Regions from separate parts of the Janibacter alkaliphilus genome, predicted to be linked through region 2. Evidence: riboswitches for the same ligand, from Rfam matches in the RefSeq annotation. Region 2 holds a riboswitch; each other region holds the start of a gene.
What was found. Region 2 has a riboswitch for cobalamin ahead of BJY28_RS15160 (ABC transporter substrate-binding protein). Riboswitches for the same ligand answer to the same signal wherever they lie in the genome.
Positions count from the first base shown of each region.

Region 1 (4,201 bases), 1.0 Mb from region 2:
CGACGTCCTCGCCGGCCTCGTGGGCGGCGACCATCCGCGCGGTGATCGCGTCGAGGTTCATGCCCTGGGTGTCGACGAGGTCGGCTCCCGGTGGGCAGTGCGCCAGCACCGCTTCGTCGAGGTAGGTGCCGGCGTAGAGGCACACCGGGCTGGCCTGCAGCAGGCGCGTCGCGCGCACGGTGAGCAGGTCGGCGGCGCCGGGCCCGGCGCCGATGAAGTGGACGGTCATGCCTCTCCTTCGGTGATGCCGGACCGGGTGCGGACCGCGGCGAGCTGGACGACAGGGCGCGCCGGGGTCCACGACAGGTAGCGCCCCAGCGGCCGGGCGTGCTCGACCGACAGCCGGGTCAGCGCCCCGCCGGTGCGGCCGTGCAGCGCGACGAGCACGGCCTCGGTCTGCAGGGTCACGGCGTGCGCGACGAACCGGCCGCCGACCGGCAGCCGCGTCCACGCCTCGTCGGCCAGCTCCTCGGTGAGGCCCCCGCCGACGAAGACCGCGTCCGGGGCCGCGTCGCCGCCGTCCCCGAGCACGACGTCCAGCCCGTCGGCGAGGTCGGCGGTGAGCACGGTGAGCCGGGCCCCGACCCCGAGGTCGTCGGCGGTGGCACGGATCCGGGCCGCGCGCCCGGGGTCGCGCTCGACGCTGGTGCAGCGCGTCCGTGGCGCGGCCAGGCACCACTCGATGCCGACGGCACCGCTGCCGGCCCCGAGGTCCCACAGGTGGCCGCCGTCGGCCGGGCGCAGGTGGGCCAAGGCGCTGGCCCGCACGTCGCGCTTGGTGATCTGCCCGTCGCTGGCGAAGGTGGCCTCGGGTCGCCCGGGCACCGGCCCGAGCGCTGCGGCGGTCGTGGTCTCCGCGCCGCTCTCGTCGGCCGTACCGTCGGTGGATGCATCGTCGGGGGCGGCCTCGACGCAGCACAGCACGAGGTCGGGGGTGCGCGGCAGCTCCCACGTGCTGGCCCGGGAGCGGGCGCTCCCTTCGTCGTCACCGCCGAGGTGCCACCAGGCGGTCACCCGAGAAGCACCCCAGCCCCGGTCGGTGAGCAGCGCCGCCAGCTCGGCCGGCCCGCTGCCGTCGGAGAGGAGCACCACGAGGCGGGCGCCGGGCGCGAGGGAGGGCAGCACCCGACGCAGGTCCCGGCCGACGGTGGTGATCACCTCGACACGCTCGGCGGACCAGCCCATCCGTGCCCGGGCGAGGGTGTCGGAGGCCAGCGAGGGGTGGACCCTCACCTGGTCCGCGCCGAGCAGGTCGATGAGGGTGCTGGCGATCCCGGAGCGAAGGGGGTCGCCGCTGGCGAGCGCGACGACACCGGCGCCCGAGCGGCTGTCGGCGTCGGCGGGCTGGCCGAGCGAGGCGAGCAGGTCCGGCAGACCCTCGCGCAGCGGCCGCGGCCAGGTGCGTCGCTCGGCCGCGACGTGCTCGGGGAGCAGCGCCAGGTGCCGCTCGCCGCCGACGATCACCCTGGCCCCCTCGAGCAGCGCACGCTCGCCCGGCCCGAGAGCCTCCCAGCCCGCGGCGCTGATGCCCACGACGTCGATCACGGCGCCACTGTAGGCCGCCGACGAGACCGCGCCGCCCGAGGACGACCGTCGGTCGAGGTGTTCCGCGCCGCTCTGGCGGGCGTGGATCACCTCGACCCCACGCGTCACTCGCTGCGCGGCCACCCCCGGTCGCCTCCGCTCACGCTGCACGAGCCCGACCGACGGCGTGTGAGACCATGAGCGGCGACCCCAGGGCGAGGAATCCGGTGCGACTCCGGAGCGGTCCCGCCACTGTGAGACCCCACCGTCGGGGAGAGCCAGGACGTCGCCCGGGGTCACCCGCGCACGCGCCCGTGCCCGGGTCCCGACCACGCGGCGAGCGCGGACACTCGCTTCAGGAGCACGATGCAGCAGCGGACCCCGTACCCCTTCACGGCGATCGTCGGTGCCGACGACATGTCGCTGGCCCTCATCCTCACCTCGATCGCACCCGAGGTCGGTGGCGTCCTCGTGCGCGGCGAGAAGGGCACGGCGAAGTCGACGATGGTCCGCGCCCTCGCGGATGTGCTCCCCACCCAGCCGGTGATCGCCGGGTGCCGCTTCGGCTGCGACCCCTCGGCCCCGGAGCCGGACTGCCCGGACGGCCCGCACCAGAGCGAGAGCGCTGCCGCCCAGGAGCGCCCGGCCCGGCTGGTCGAGCTGCCCGTGGGCGCCACCGAGGACCGGGTGATCGGCTCGCTCGACCTGCGCAAGGCGCTCGGCGCCGGCGAGGCCGCCTTCGAGCCCGGGCTGCTGGCCACCGCGCACCGCGGCATCCTCTACGTCGACGAGGTCAACCTGCTCCACGACCACCTCGTCGACCTGCTCCTCGACGCCGCGGCGATGGGCCGCAACACCGTCGAGCGGGACGGGGTCTCGATCAGCCACCCGGCGCGGATCGTGCTCGTCGGCACGATGAACCCCGAGGAGGGCGAGCTGCGCCCGCAGCTGCTCGACCGCTTCGGGCTGACCGTCGAGGTCGCCGCCAGCCGCGAGCCCCGGGAGCGCACCGAGGTGGTGCGGCGCCGGCTCGCCTACGACGCCGACCCGGCCGCCTTCGCCCGGGACTACGCCGCGCAGCAGGCCGAGCTCACCGCGCGGATCGCCGCCACCCGCGACCGGCTGGACGAGGTGACCCTCGACGACCGGGCGCTGGCCACGGTCGCCCGGGTGTGCGCCGGCTTCGACGTCGACGGGATGCGTGCCGACATCGTCACCGCACGGACCGCTCGCGCGCACGCGGCGTGGCAGGGCCGCACCGAGGTGACCCGCGCCGACATCCGCGCCGCCGCGCTGCTGGCGCTGCCGCACCGCCGACGCCGCAACCCCTTCGACGCCCCGGGCCTGGACGAGGAGCTGCTCGACCAGCTGCTCGACGAGGAGCCGCCGGAGCCCCCGGACGGCGGCGGCGAGGACCCCACGGACGACAGCGGAGACGGTCCGGAGGACCAGGACGACACCCCCGACGGGGACGGCGACGTCGGCTCCCCGGAGCCCGGCCCGCAGGACCCGCAGGGCCACCCGGAGCCCTCCCACCAGCCCGATCCCAGCCGGGCCGAGCACCCCTCGACCGACCAGAGCGCACCCGACCAGGCGGACCAGCCCGCCGACGCGCCGGACAGCCCCGAGGCTCCCCCGGCCGCGGCACCCACGATCGGGGTCGCCGCCGCGGGCACCCCCTACCGGGCCCGCCGGTTCGCCGTCCGGGGCACCGGCAGCGGACGCAGCGGGCGCCGCAGCGCGGCCTACACCGAGTCCGGCCGCACCGTCGGCGTGCACGCCCCCGGCCACGAGCCGGCCGGCGCCAAGGTGCACCTGCTGGCCACGCTCACCGCGGGCGCCGCCCGCCGGGCCACCACCGGGACGGACGTGGGCGCCGCGTCAAGGTCCAGCGAAGGATCGGGGGCCGGTCTGCGGCTGCAGGCCGGCGACCTGCGCCACGCGGTGACCCGCGGCCGCGAGTCCAACCTCGTGCTGCTGGCCGTCGACGCCTCCGGCTCGATGGCCGCCCGCCGGCGGATGGACGAGGTCAAGACCGCCGTGCTCTCGCTGCTCATGGACGCCTACCAGCGGCGCGACCGGGTGGGGCTGATCACCTTCCGCGGGGAGGGTGCCGAGCTGGCGCTGCCGCCGACCACCTCGGTGGACGCCGCGGCCGCGCGGCTGGAGGACCTGCCGCACGGCGGCCGCACCCCGGTCGCCGAGGGCCTGCTCGAGGCAGCCCGGGTGATCGCCCGCGAACGCATCCGCGACCCCCGCCAGCGCGCCCTGCTGCTCGTGCTCACCGACGGCCGGGCCACCGCCGGCGAGGACGCCCTGGCGCGGTCCCGCCGCGTGGCCGACTCGTGGTCGCGCAGCGCCGCCGCCGACACCGACGTCGTCGTCATCGACTGCGAGACCGGTCGCTTCCGGATGGGTCTGGCGGCCGACCTGGCCCGCCGGATGCGCGCCGAGCACGTGCCGCTGGAGCAGGTCGCCGCCGGAGCGATCGTCGATGTCGTCGACGAGCACCGCGCGCGCCCCGACGGCACCGCCGGACCGCACCGCACCGACCGCAGGAGCGCCGCCTGATGCCCCAGGGACAGGTCCCCACCACCCCCGACGACGGCCGCACCACCCGCCAGCGGCGGCACAGCCCGCTGGTGGTCGTCCACCACGGCGCCGGCAAGGGCAAGTC
Region 1 covers NZ_JACBZX010000001.1:2,164,516-2,168,716, reverse strand. Annotated here, with positions in the region: gene cobM (precorrin-4 C(11)-methyltransferase) at 1-229, opposite strand, end outside; gene cbiE (precorrin-6y C5,15-methyltransferase (decarboxylating) subunit CbiE) at 226-1,545, opposite strand; adenosylcobalamin (AdoCbl) riboswitch at 1,731-1,822, shown strand; gene BJY28_RS10485 (VWA domain-containing protein) at 1,891-4,095, shown strand; gene cobO (cob(I)yrinic acid a,c-diamide adenosyltransferase) at 4,095-4,201, shown strand, end outside.
Region 1: it holds a riboswitch for cobalamin, as region 2 does, so the genes downstream of both, BJY28_RS10485 (VWA domain-containing protein) here and BJY28_RS15160 (ABC transporter substrate-binding protein) in region 2, are expected to answer to the same signal.

Region 2 (4,201 bases):
CGCCCTCGCGCACGGTGCGTGCCAGGGTGTCGGCCCAGACCATGAGCAGCGCCCCGGCCAGGGCGCTCAACGGCAGCAGCGCCCGGTGCGTCGGCCCGACGACGATCCGCACCAGGTGCGGCACGGTGAGCCCGACGAAGCCGATCGGCCCGACCACCGCGACCGTCCCGGCGGTCAGCAGCGCGGTGAGCACGAGCAGCGTCCACCGTGCCCGGGTGACCGGGATGCCCAGCGCCTGCGCCGAGACGTCGCCGAAGGCGAAGGCGTCCAGCACCCCGGCGGCCGCGACCAGCACGAGCACCGCCACGAGGCCGAGCACGAGCAGCGCCAGCGCCTGCGTCCAGCGCACCGAGGCGAAGGAGCCGAGGGTCCAGCTGAGCACCTGCCGGGCGAGGTCCCGCTCGCCGAAGACCATGATCGCCAGCGAGGTGAAGGCGCCGGCCAGCTGCGCGACGGCGACGCCGGCGAGGATCGTGCGGCTGGGCGGCAGGTCCCCGCCCCGGCCGGTCGCCATGGCCAGCACCAGGGCCAGGGCGACCAGGCCGCCGACGAAGGAGGCGAGCGTCATCGCCGCCGGCAGCGCCAGGCTGGAGAGCCCGACGCCGAAGACGAGGACGAGCACCGCGCCGACGGCAGCGCCGCTGGAGATGCCCAGCAGGTAGGGGTCGGCGAGGTCGTTGCGGGTCAGGGCCTGCAGCACCACCCCGCAGAGGGCCAGCACCGCCCCGACCGCGGCGGTGGCCACGACGCGGGGCAGCCGCAGCTGCCACACGATGCGGTCGTCGATGGCGCTCACCCCGTCGCCGGCGACCAGGTGCATCCGGCGCAGCACCACCGCGGCGACGTCGGCCGGCGGCAGCCGGACCGAGCCGAGACCGACCGCGACGAGGACGCTGCCGAGCAGCAGCAGGGCGAGCACGACGGCCGGCACGGCCGCCCCGCGCACCCTCGGCGTCACGAGGCGTCGAGCTCGGCGAGCCCGTCGGACAGGCTCTGCGCCCCCTCGACCATGGTCGCGCCCGGGGTGGCCTGGCTGTAGGTGATCTCCACGATCCGGTCCTGCTGCACCGCGTCCAGCTCGGAGAGCACCGGGTCGGACTCGAGGTGCTCCACCTTCTCCTCGGCGCTGGACCAGGCCGCGTCGGGGACGACGATGACGTCCGGCTCGGCGTCCACGACGTCCTCCCACGAGCCGTCCGCCCAGCCGCCCTCGAGGTCGGCGAAGATGTTGGTGCCGCCCACGGCGTCGATCAGCAGCTGCGGGCCCCCTTCGCCGGCCCCGACGAAGGGGGTGTCGTCGCCGGAGTCGTACCAGAGGATGTCCGTCCCCTCGCCGCTCGCCTGCTCGCGCACCTCGTCGAGCTGCTCGCGCTGGCCGTCGACGAGCTCGGTGGCGGTGTCCTCGACGCCGAAGATGGTGCCGACGGTCTCGATCTCGGACCAGACGTTCTCGAAGGTGGTCTCCGGCCGCTCCGCGTCGTCGCCGCAGCCGAAGGGGCTGAGGTAGGTGCCGATGCCGTCCTGCTCCAGCTCATCCTCGCTGGCCACCCCGTCGTCGGCGAAGGCGCTGCCGTAGGAGGCGTAGGCCAGGTCGGGCTCGACGGAGAGCAGCTGCTCCAGGCTGGGGTACTCCTCGGCCAGCACCGGGACGCTGTCGTAGGCCTCCTGCCACCGCGAGGAGACGCCGTCGTCGATGTAGGCGGTGCCGGCCATCCGGTCCTCGAGGCCGAGCGCCAGCATGACCTCGGTGGCGCCCTGGTTCAGGGTGACCGCAGCGGTCGGCGCCTCGTCCAGGGTCCGCTCCTGGCCGCAGCTGGTGTAGGTGACGGATCGGGCCGAGGCGTCCGAGGACGAGCCGTCCTCGCCCTCGGAGGGGGCACCGGCGCAGCCGGCCAGGGCGAGCGCGCAGGTCAGGGACAGCAGGGTGGCAGGGGTGCGTGGCAGCACGGTGCGTGGCAGCACAGAGGGCTTCTCTCTCTCGGAGCCTGGGTCGCGAGGCTCACCGACGGATGGACATGCGTCGGCAGGTCTTCGGACTCGAGATCGACCGCCCTCGGCGCCTTCCCGACCCCTTCGGGTCAGTGGCGTCGTGCCGAGGACGTCCCTCTTACCGCTGCGCGTCAGCTCCGGGTTCGCACCGGATTCCCTGGCACTCTCGTGCGACCGACCCAGCGAGCATAGCGCTCGCTCAGACCGCGCCCGGCAGGAGGCCGAGCCAGCCACCCCTGGGTACCGCCCGTGTCTCCCAGCGCCCCAGGACCGCTTACGTCCGCCAGGACGGGTCGCGCTCGCGCCCGGGCGACAGTCCTAGGATTGTCTGCCCGGACCGGCCGCGCGCGCGGTCCAGGGCGACAGTCCTAGGACTGTCGATCCCCGGGGCGCGAGGGTCAGGCGCGCTTGTCCAGGCGCACCCGCACCGTCTCGCCGCCGGCCAGCTCGGCCTGGACAACCCCGTCGCCGAGCGGCAGCACGTCGAGGTCGCCGGCCGAGCCGAACTGGACCGCCAGGGTCTCGTTCATCACGAGCGTCTGGTGGGCGACGACCGCCTCCCACACCCGGCCCGTGCCGGTCACGGTGAGGCTGATCCGGTCCGAGACGTCCAGCCCGGCCTGCTTGCGGGCGTCCTGCACGGCCCGGACGACGTCGCGGGCCAGGCCCTCGTCGGCGAGCTCCTCGGTGACCTCGGTGTCGAGGACGACGAAGCCGCCGCCGGGCAGCACCGCGGTCGCCCGCGCCCCGGAGCCGTCGTCCTCGGCGACCGCCTCGACGGTGTACTCCCCCTCGACGAGCGTGATCCCGCCGGCGGTGACGGTGCCGTCGTCGGCGACCGACCAGTCGCCGGACTTGCTGCCCTTGATGGCCTGCTGCACCTGCTTGCCCAGCCGCGGCCCGGCCGCCCGGGCGTGCACGGTGAGCCGCTCGCTGACGCCGAAGCCGGCCGCGGCCGGGTCGTCGAGGTCGAGCAGGCTGACCTGGCGCACGTTGACCTCCTCGGCGATCACCGTGCCGAGCTCGGCCAGCGCGGCCGCGCCGGGCACGACGACGGTGAGGTCGCGCAGCGGCAGCCGGGTGCGCAGCTGGTGCGCCTTGCGCAGCGAGGAGGCGACCGAGCAGACCTGCCGGGCGGTGTCCATGGCGACGACCAGCTCGTGGTCGGCCGGGTAGTCGGGCGGGTCCGGCCAGTCGGTCAGGTGCACCGAGCGCCCGCCGGTCAACCCGCGCCAGACCTCCTCGGTGACCAGCGGCAGCAGCGGCGCGGCCACCCGGCACAGCGTCTCCAGCGCGGTGTAGAGGGTGTTGCAGGCGTGCTCGGCCTCGGCCCGCGCCGCCTCGTCGCCGTCGGCCGCCCAGAACCGCTCCCGGCTGCGGCGGATGTACCAGTTCGTCAGCACGTCGGTGAAGCCGCGGGTGGCCTCGCAGGCGCCGGCGATGTCGTAGGCGTCCTGGCGAGCCTGGCTGTCCGCGACGTACTCCCCCAGCTTCGCCAGCAGGTAGCGGTCCAGCAGGTGCGGCGAGTCCGTGCTGAAGCGCGCCTCGTAGCCGGGGCCGTCCGGGCCGCCGAGCGCGTTGGCGTAGAGGCTGAAGAAGTACCAGGAGCTCCACAGCGGGATGAGCACCTGACGCACCCCTTCGCGGATGCCCTCCTCGGTGACGACGAGGTTGCCGCCGCGCAGGATCGGCGAGGACATGAGGAACCAGCGCATCGCGTCGGCGCCGTCCCGGTCGAAGACCTCCGAGACGTCCGGGTAGTTGCGCAGCGACTTGGACATCTTCTGCCCGTCGTTGCCCAGCACGATCCCGTGGCTGATGCAGCTGGAGAAGGCCGGCCGGTCGAAGAGCGCGGTGGCCAGGATGTGCAGCGTGTAGAACCAGCCCCGGGTCTGCCCGATGTACTCGACGATGAAGTCGCCCGGGAAGTGGCTCTCGAACCAGTCCTGGTTCTCGAAGGGGTAGTGCACCTGGGCGTAGCTCATCGACCCGGAGTCGAACCAGACGTCGAGCACGTCCTCGACCCGGCGCATCGTGCTCTGCCCGGTCGGGTCGTCCGGGTTGGGCCGGGTCAGGTCGTCCACCCACGGGCGGTGCAGGTCCGGCTCGCCGTCGGCGGTCAGCGGCAGGCGGCCGAAGTCGCGCTCGATCTCCGCGAACGAGCCGTAGACGTCGGTGCGCGGGTGGTTCGGGTCGTCGGAGACCCACACCG
Region 2 covers NZ_JACBZX010000001.1:3,195,993-3,200,193, forward strand. Annotated here, with positions in the region: gene BJY28_RS15155 (FecCD family ABC transporter permease) at 1-958, opposite strand, end outside; gene BJY28_RS15160 (ABC transporter substrate-binding protein) at 955-1,962, opposite strand; cobalamin riboswitch at 2,006-2,183, opposite strand; gene ileS (isoleucine--tRNA ligase) at 2,388-4,201, opposite strand, start outside.

Region 3 (4,201 bases), 1.0 Mb from region 2:
GGTCGAGGCCGGCGGTCGGCTCGTCGAGCAGCAGCACCTGCGGCTGCATGGCCAGCGCCCCGGCGATCGCCACCCGCTTGCGCTGCCCGTAGCTGAGCCGGTGCACCGGGCGGTCGGCGAGGTCGGTGATGCCGAGCAGGTCGAGCACCTCGTCCACCCGGGCGGCGACCTCGGCCGCGCCGAGACCGAGGTTGGTCGGGCCGTAGCCGACGTCGGAGCGCACGTCCGCGCTGAAGAGCTGGTCGTCGGGGTCCTGCAGCACGAGCTGCACCCGCTGACGGTGCGCGGTCAGGCCCCTCCGGTCGTGGGCCAGCACCGCGCCGCCGCTGATGACGTGCCCCTCGGTCGGCCGGTGGACCCCGGAGAGCACCCGCAGCAGGGTGGTCTTGCCGGAGCCGTTCGCCCCGAGCAGTGCGGTGCGCACCCCGGCGCCGATGCTCGCGCTGACGCAGTCGAGGACGTCCGGCGCCCCGGGGTGGCCGGCGTGCACGCCGCGGACCGCGAGCGCGGTATCGGTGTCGTCGGGCGGGCTCCAGGAGCCGAGGCGGTGGGTCATGGCCGGCTCATCATCGCCTGCGGCGGCCTCACAGCGCCACCAGCACCGACGCCGCGCCGGTCACCGTGACGAGCACGACCGCGGCCAGCGCGAAGGGGAGCGAGACCGGCCGGGCGGGCACCATAGGCACCGCCTCGACCCCGCCGCGTCCGGCGAGGCCGTCCTCGAGCCGGGCAGCCCGGGTCCAGGCACGGACCATGACCGCGGCGACGAGCTGCCCGAGGGAGCGGCGGGCGGCGTGTCCGGAGGCGTAGCCGAGCCGGCCGGCCTGCGCCTCCCGGATCGCCGCCATGGCCTCCAGCAGCCCGAAGATCATCCGGTACATCACCGCGGCGACGTCGACCACCGGCCCGGGCACACCCACCCGGCGCAGTGCGGAGAGCACCTCGACCATCGGGGTGGTGGCCGCGAGCAGCAGCATCGCGCTGGTCGCGGCGAGCGCCCGCAGGCTGACCAGCAGCGCGGTCTCGACGCCGCTGGTGGTCATGCCGACCGGCCCCAGCCGCCAGACGTCGCTGCCGGTGGCCGCGCCGAGGTCGAGGGCGACGGTCACCGCACCGACGGCGACGAAGACCGCCGGGCCGAGCAGCACCCGCCACCACAGCCCGGGCGGCACCATCGCGGTCAGCAGGGCCAGCCCGGTGACCAGCAGCCCGACGACTGCCGCGACCACCGGGGAGCCGGTGGTCGCGGCGACCAGGAGCAGCCCGAGGCACAGCAGCGCCTTCTCGGCGACCGAGCGGCGCCGCCACGGGCTGCTCCAGGCAGCGTCGTCGAGCTGCACGGCCTAGCCGTCCCTGTCCATGTCCCCGGCACCGTCGACGTCCCCGTCGCCGCGGAGGCGCCGCTCGCGCAGCACGCCGAAGGCGTAGCCGAGGACGATGCCGCCCAGACCGGCCTGCAGGGCGAAGAGACCGGACTCGATCTCGCCGCCGGCGGGCGCGATGATCGGCTCGAACCACGGCTCGTGGCCGTCCTCCTCGATCTGCTCGGTAACGGCGGCGTCGGTGCCGCCGAAGGGCTCCTCCTCGCCGGCCGCGGCGCGGGCGCCGAGGACGAGGGCGATCGCCACGACGAGAGCGGCCAGGGCCAGCAGGGCCCACACGACCCCCTTCGACAGGGGCCTGGTCTCGCGCACGGGCGTGGTGTCACACCCAGGGTCGGTGTCACGCACGGGCGGCCTCCTCCCCGGTCCGGGCGGTCGTCGGGTCGCCGACGACGCCGAGGTCACGCAGCTCGGGGCGGGCCCAGCTGAGCAGGGCGTTGACGACGAGGACGCCGATGATCCCTTCGACGATCGCCAGCGGGATCTGGGTGACCGCGAAGACCCCGAGGAAGCGCCCCCACGCCTCGAGGAAGCCGCCCTCGGGGAAGGCCAGCGCCAGCTGGGTGGAGGTGGTGACGTAGGTCGCGAGGTTGGCCACCGCCATCGCGCAGAAGACCTTGACGCTCAGCGGCGCGGCGGCGAGCAGCCGGTAGACGCCGTAGCCGGCCCAGGGCCCGACGACGGCCATGGCGATGGCGTTGGCGCCCAGGGTGGTCAGGCCGCCGTGGGCGAGCAGCAGCGCCTGGAAGAGCAGGACGATCGTGCCCAGCAGCGCCATCACCGGCGGCCGGAAGAGGATCGCGCCCAGCCCGGTGCCGGTCGGGTGCGAGCTGGAGCCGGTGACCGACGGCAGCTTGATCGCCGACATGACGAAGGTGAAGGCGCCGGCGGCGCCGAGGAGGATGCGGGCGTTCGGCTGCTCCCGCACCACCTTGACGACAGCGCGGGCGCCGTGGACGACGAAGGGGGCGGCCACGACCGTCCACGCGGCGGCGTGGACCGGTGGCAGGAAACCCTCGGCGATGTGCATGCGCACTCACTCTCTCCCGGGATGACGCGTCCCGGGGTGACATGCCGGGCGTCGGTGAGTTCCTGACTCGCGGAAGACCCGCTCACAGTGGCGCGACCGTCCCGGACTCTCACCGGGTTCCTCATCGGGTCGACGTCGGCGAGCGCAGCGTAGCGCGTGCCGTCCGCAGGGCCCAGGCGTCGCCGGGCGGCGCGGGATCCTCCGACCCGACGCTCGGGGCGCTGCGCACGGCCACGAGCCTGCGCGAGGTGGTCCGCCGTGCTGCATGCCTGCCTCGACCGCCGTGGCTGTCCGCGGCATCTCGGGGGCGCTACGGGTCCAGCACCGAGAGATGCAGCACGGGCGACCAGGTCAGGCGAGGGCGGAGGCCGGTCAGGCGAGGGCGGCGGCCAGACGGAGCGCTCGCTCGCGCAGCCGGGCGCGCAGGGCCTCGGGCAAGAGCACCTCGGCCTCGTCGCCCAGCCGCCACAGCGCCCAGTCGGCGTGCCGCTCGTCCTGGAAGGTCAGCTCCAGCGTGGTCCACCCCGGGGACTGCTCGTGGTCGTCCCTGGGGCTACCGATGCGGTCGCCTCCGTCCGGACGCTCGGCGACGAGCGCGACCGCGCTCCCGACCAGCTGGGCGCGTCGTTCCTCGCGCACCCGCACCACCACCGTCAGGGTGTCCTCACCCCGGAAGCGCTCGCTGCGCTCGCGCCACAGCGCGGGGAGGTCGATCTCCTCGGCCCGTTCGGCCGGCTCGGCGAGCGCCTCGGCGGCCTGCACCCGGGACAGCCGGTAGGTCCGGTCCTCCCCCGCCGCGGTCGCCAGCAGATAGCTGCGTTCGCCGGCGACGACGAGGCCGACCGGCTCGACGGTGCGCCAGGTCGCCGCCCGGCCAGGACGGGCGTAGCGCAGCCGCAGCTGTCGGCCGTCCAGCACCGCGCGGCGGACCTCGACGAGCACCTCGGCGGGGATCTCCGGCGGGAGCACTGGCCGGGCCAGCAGGTCGGTCTCGGGCGCCACGAGGATGCGGCGGGCGGCCTCCCGCGCCCCTCCGCGGCGCTCCTCGGGCAGCGCGTCAAGGACCTTGCGCAGCGCCGCGGCGTGCGCCCCGCCGAGCCCGAGGGCACGGCCCGACCCGGCCGCGAGCACCGCCACCGCCTGGTCGTCGGTGAGACCGGTGAGCTCGGCCCGGAAACCGGGCAGCAGCGCGTACCCGCCGAGCGGGCCGCGCTCGGCGTAGACCGGCACCCCCGCCGCCGAGAGCGCCTCGACATCCCGCTGGATCGTGCGGGTGGTCACCTCGAGCTCGGCCGCGAGCGCCGTCGCGCTGGTCAGCCCGCGCTGCCGCAGCAGCAGGACGAGCGAGACGAGCCGGTCCGCACGCATGGCGCGAGACTAGGCGAGATACCCGACACAAGGTGTCGCATATGGGCCGCAGGCTGCTCCCGATGGCCCGCACCGGTGGGCCACGGACGGATCGGAGACGAGCATGGAACGCACCGCGGTGAACCCGGTGACCTGGTCGCAGGAGCTGGGCTTCAACCAGGGCGAGGTGGTCAGCGGGCAGCGCCGCACCCTCTTCTGCTCCGGGCAGACGGCGATGGACCCCGACGGGGTGCCGCAGCACGAGGGCGACCCCGCCGGGCAGCTGGCGCTCAGTCTGGACAACCTCGAGGCCGTGCTCGCCGACGCCGGGATGAGCCTGGGCAACCTCGTGCGGCTGACCGTCTACGCCACCGACATCGACGCGCTCATGCCGCACTACGGCGTGCTGGCCGGGCGTCTCGCCGCAGCCGGGGTGGCCCCG
Region 3 covers NZ_JACBZX010000001.1:2,169,324-2,173,524, reverse strand. Annotated here, with positions in the region: gene BJY28_RS10525 (energy-coupling factor ABC transporter ATP-binding protein) at 1-556, opposite strand, end outside; gene cbiQ (cobalt ECF transporter T component CbiQ) at 585-1,340, opposite strand; gene BJY28_RS10515 (energy-coupling factor ABC transporter substrate-binding protein) at 1,344-1,694, opposite strand; gene BJY28_RS10510 (energy-coupling factor ABC transporter permease) at 1,723-2,412, opposite strand; cobalamin riboswitch at 2,449-2,574, opposite strand; gene BJY28_RS10505 (helix-turn-helix transcriptional regulator) at 2,785-3,780, opposite strand; gene BJY28_RS10500 (RidA family protein) at 3,884-4,201, shown strand, end outside.
Region 3: it holds a riboswitch for cobalamin, as region 2 does, so the genes downstream of both, BJY28_RS10510 (energy-coupling factor ABC transporter permease) here and BJY28_RS15160 (ABC transporter substrate-binding protein) in region 2, are expected to answer to the same signal.